Regions from separate parts of the Ruminococcus sp. AF37-20 genome, predicted to be linked through region 1. Evidence: riboswitches for the same ligand, from Rfam matches in the RefSeq annotation. Region 1 holds a riboswitch; the other holds the start of a gene.

What was found. Region 1 has a riboswitch for thiamine pyrophosphate ahead of DW015_RS04490 (energy-coupled thiamine transporter ThiT). Riboswitches for the same ligand answer to the same signal wherever they lie in the genome.
Region 2: linked by a shared signal. The riboswitch ahead of thiD (bifunctional hydroxymethylpyrimidine kinase/phosphomethylpyrimidine kinase) and the one ahead of DW015_RS04490 (energy-coupled thiamine transporter ThiT) in region 1 are both predicted to bind thiamine pyrophosphate.

What each region holds. Positions count from the first base shown of each region.
Region 1 covers NZ_QTVE01000005.1:15,999-18,452, forward strand. Annotated here, with positions in the region: gene recQ (DNA helicase RecQ) at 1-1,355, shown strand, start outside; TPP riboswitch at 1,467-1,576, shown strand; gene DW015_RS04490 (energy-coupled thiamine transporter ThiT) at 1,635-2,219, shown strand; gene DW015_RS04495 (bifunctional diguanylate cyclase/phosphodiesterase) at 2,307-2,454, opposite strand, start outside.
Region 2 covers NZ_QTVE01000002.1:127,745-130,198, reverse strand. Annotated here, with positions in the region: gene DW015_RS01775 (C40 family peptidase) at 1-768, shown strand, start outside; TPP riboswitch at 1,007-1,113, shown strand; gene thiD (bifunctional hydroxymethylpyrimidine kinase/phosphomethylpyrimidine kinase) at 1,174-1,977, shown strand; gene thiC (phosphomethylpyrimidine synthase ThiC) at 1,974-2,454, shown strand, end outside.

The sequences.
Region 1 (2,454 bases):
ATATTGAAAGCTATTATCAGGAGGCAGGCAGAGCGGGACGTGACGGCAACGAAGCAAAGTGCATTTTGCTCTACAGCGGTCAGGACGTTGCGACCAACAAGTTTCTTATAAACAATTCTCATGACAATCCCGACCTTGACGATGACACACTTGAAATGATACGCAAACGTGATCTTATGCGTCTGAAAAAGATGACCGATTACTGCAATACAAACGGCTGTCTGAGAGAGTTTATCCTTGGATATTTCGGTGAGAAGCAGGACAAGCCTTGTCAGAACTGCTCAGGCTGTTTGGGTGATTTCGGAGAAACAGAAGAAGTTGACGTGTCTGTGGATTGCCAAAAAGTGCTTTCCTGCATTTATAGACTTCACCAGCGAAACCTTTCTTTTGGAGCAGGTGTCATAGCACAGATACTTAAAGGCTCAGACTCCGAAAAGGTAAAGCGTTTTGACCTTTCCACTCTTTCGACATACGGCATAATGAAAGACTCCACGCAGGTCTATATCCGCAGGCTCATAGCTTTTCTTGAAGCTGATGATTACATCACACAGACTTCACACGGGGATTTTTCTGTACTTACCCTTACAAGAAGGTCTGCGGAAATATTAATGGACAAAAAGACTATTACAATACGCCTTCCAAAGAAAAAACCAAAGAGCGAAACGGTCACAAAGATCGGCAGGGACGAAGTTACGACATTTGACAAGGAGCTTTTCGGACGGCTCAGAGCTGTGCGGAGCAAGCTTGCGACACAGGCGAGTCTGCCTGCATATATCATTCTTACAGACGCTTCACTGCGTGATATGTGTATAAAGCTGCCTAAGACGCAGACGGAGCTTTTGAATATCTCAGGGGTGGGCAAGTCAAAGCAGGAACGTTATGGAAGATACTTTGTAGCTGAGATACAGAAATATCTCAAGGAAAATCCGGACGCCGCTTCGGGCTATAAATATATCCCAGAGGGCTATCTGCAAAAGCAGATGGCGGAAGGCGGTCAAAGCACAAAGGAATATATAATCGCCCACGCAGGTGAGCTTTCAGGCAAAGAACAGGATATGACCCTTTCAGAAGTATGCGACAGCATTTTCTATCAGCTCGGCACAGACGGCGATATAAGAAGCATAAAACTTGCCATAAAAGAATGGCTCATAGGTGAAAATTATCTTGCAAAAGACGGTGCAAACGGCAGGGGCTTTCTTGAAACCACAATACTTTCCCCTGAAGCAGGAATAATAGAGCGTGAAAAAATATCACAGCTTGGAAACAGCTACAAGACGATACTTTTTCCAAAGCAGGCGCAGGAATTTATTTTTGAGAACATAGAGGAGATACTCAGCAAAGATGTACAAAACTAATAATAAAATGCGGTTTTGTGACAGATATTTATGTTTCCATACAATTTAGGTGAAAAAAATCTAAAAAGCTATTGAAAACCCACGAAAAAAGCAGTATAATAACAATAGTACATAAAACAACACGGGAGCTGAATGTTTTTCGGCTGAGAAAGAGCAAATTGATGTTCTGACCGCACCTGATATGGGTAATGCCAGCGTAGGAAAATAGTGTGTATATCTATGCGTGTGCCCTTTTATCAGGCATACGCATTTTTTGTACGCAGAAAGGAATGGTATAATATGAAAAATTCAAAAACACTCACATTGGTCGAGGGTGCAGTAATGGTGGCACTGGCAACAGTGCTTAGCTTTATCAGAGTATACAAGCTCCCTTGGGGAGGCTCTATCACACTGCTCTCCATGCTTCCTATAGCCGTTTTCAGCATTAAGCATGGCGTAGCAAAGGGTCTTGGAGCGGCATTTGTGTTCTCTCTCATTCAGTTCATTCAGGGTATCACAGACGGACTTTTCGGCTGGGGACTTTCTCCTATAATGCTCGTTGCCTGCATATTCATTGACTATCTTGCAGCCTACACAGTTCTCGGTGTGGCAGGAATGTTCAGAAAGAAAGGTGCAGTGGGCTGGATAGCAGGAACAATGATAGCAGTTTTCCTGAGATTTGTTTGCCACTTCATCAGCGGCGTTGTTATCTGGAAGTCATTCGGCGCACTGTGGGACGGCTTCTCAACAGACAACAGCGTACTCTACAGCCTGCTTTACAACGGCTCTTATATGCTTCCTGAAATGATATTCACAGCTATCGGTGCGTTTGCACTTTTTGAGATACCTCAGACTAGAAAGATACTTTCCACACAGGATAAATAATCACACATTGCAAAAGGCTGGCGGTCTGTAGCTGCTTTCATTCATGCAGAAAAAAGGACGAACACAAAATGTTCGTCCTTTTATTTATCAGTTATAACCGCAGGCAAGACGTTTCTCAAACTCAGCCGCAGGCAGAGGCTTGTCAAACACAAAGCCCTGAACAGCGTCACAGCCAACTTCTCTGAGATAGTCAAGCTGCTGCTCAGTTTCAACTCCCTCGGCGATAGTTTCCTTA
Region 2 (2,454 bases), on a different contig from region 1:
GTAAGAAAATATACATGGCAGGCGTTGAAAAAGGATAACTATATAAATATAACCGATGACGGCAAGCTTTATCTTAAAGCTTCCACAAAATATAAAGTCACTGTCAAAGCAGTAAATGGCAGTGCCAAGTCAGAGTCGTCGATTCTCAACGTAAAGACAGCAGCAAAAACATACTATCATATAGATAAAAACGTTCAGCTTTATAGCTTTAAAAACGGTATGTTCAAGAAATCTTCAAAAACAAAAGCCTCTGTGGCTGTGTCAGGTACTCTCACTACCGATAAAAATAAGCGTGTGGCAGGTCAGAGCAAGAATGTCGGCGGAGCAAATTATGTCCTTATCAATGAAGGCGATCATAAGGGTAAGTACGTCAAGGTAGGAAAAGGTGTGAAGCGTACACCTGAGAGAAAAGCAAGAATAAAAACAGCCGTTGATTATGCCGCAAGCATGAACGGCGGAAGATATGTCTGGGGCGGAACAAAGTATAAGGCAACGGACTGCTGTGGATTGACTATGCAAGCCTATAGAAAAGCCGGTGTGAATATGTATAACAGCGTATATTCGCAGGCGAAAATGGGAAAAGCAGTGTCTTTGAAGAATATAGAAGCAGGCGACCTGATAATCTGTAATAACTATGGCCATGTAGCAATGTATATAGGCGGCGGAAAAATAGTCCATGCCATGAGTACATATTATGGGATCAGAATACAGCCTCTTGCGAATATCAAGTATTGCGGTAAAATAAACACTATCAGGAGAATACTGTAAAGCAAAGCGATCTTGCGGCATAACAAACTGTCGAATAACTGTAGGGGCGGCCTTTGGTCGCCCGCTTGGTTTCATAGCATTGTATCGGCAAATTTTCAAATGTAAATGTAGGGGCTGGCGCCCTCGACAGCCCGATTTTGTTTGCTCGATAATACTTGCGATATCTGCACAATTTTTCCTTGACAATCTCGCTGACCAGTGTTATAATAAAAAAGCAGAAAAACTGCGAAAAATCGAATAAAGTTTGCAGGGGGACCCAAGCAAAAAAGCTGGGTTGAGAAGGTAAAACCTGACCCTTTGAACCTGTTGGTCAAGACCAGTGTAGGAAGCAATTTGTGTAAATTTACCTCCTGCATGGTCAGGAGGTTTTTTTGTTTCCCCTTTTCCATAAGAAAGGAATAAAGTATGTTAAAATGTTTGTCAGTGGCAGGCTCGGATTGCTCCGGTGGCGCAGGTGTACAAGCCGACCTTAAAGCCTTCAGCGCTAATGAAACTTTCGGCATGAGCGTTATTACCTCTGTCGTCGCTGAAAATACTACCCGTGTGCTGTCTGTTTTCAACGTACCCGTTGAGGAGATACAAAAACAAATAGACGCTGTGTTTGAGGATATCCACGTCGATGCCGTAAAACTCGGTATGCTCCCAACTGCCGAAATTATTTCAGCAGTTGCGGATAAGCTTAATGAGTATAAACCAAGTATTATCGTCTGCGATCCCGTCATGGTCGCTACAAGCGGCGACGCTCTCTCTGAGGGCGGAACTGTTTCCACCATGAGGGAAAAGCTCTTTCCTATAGTTACGCTCCTTACACCGAATATCCCCGAAGCCGAAGCTATCTCAGGCTTGGAGATAAAGAATGAAAACCATATGGAAAAAGCCGCAAGGATAATAATGGATATGGGCGTAAAAAACGTCCTCGTCAAAGGCGGTCATCTCACCGGCGACGCTGTGGATTATCTCTGTACCCCAGAGGGTGTTCATAAGCTTGCCTGCAAGCGTGTTGATTCGCCTAATACCCATGGCACCGGCTGTACTTTGTCATCTGCCATAACTGCAAACCTTGCCCACGGTATGGATATGCTCTCCGCTGTAACAAAGGCGAAAAACTATATCACCGAGGCAATAGAAAAATCATTCACAGTGGGCAAAGGACATAGCCCCGTTAATCACTTTTATGATTATTACGATTTGAAAGGAACTGTTCTATGAGAAATTATAAAACTCAAATGGAAGCCGCTAAAAAGGGTATCGTTACCCCTGAAATGGAAACAGTGGCTAAGAAAGAAAATATAGACGTAAACGAGCTTATGGCTCTTGTTGCAGCAGGTCAGGTTGCTATCCCTGCCAACGTAAACCATACTGCTCTCTCTGCCGAGGGTATCGGTAAAGGTCTTAAAACTAAGATAAACGTAAATCTCGGTATCTCAGGGGACGCTAAGAATTATGACATTGAGATGCAGAAAGTGGATATGGCTATCAAGTTCGGCGCTGAAGCTATCATGGATCTGTCAAACTACGGCAAGACCAATACTTTCAGAAAAGAGCTAGTAGCAAAGTCGCCTGCCATGATAGGCACTGTTCCTATGTATGACGCTATCGGCTACCTCGATAAAGACCTCCTTGACATATCAGCTCAGGACTTTCTTAAAGTAGTAAAAGCCCATGCAGAAGAGGGCGTTGACTTTA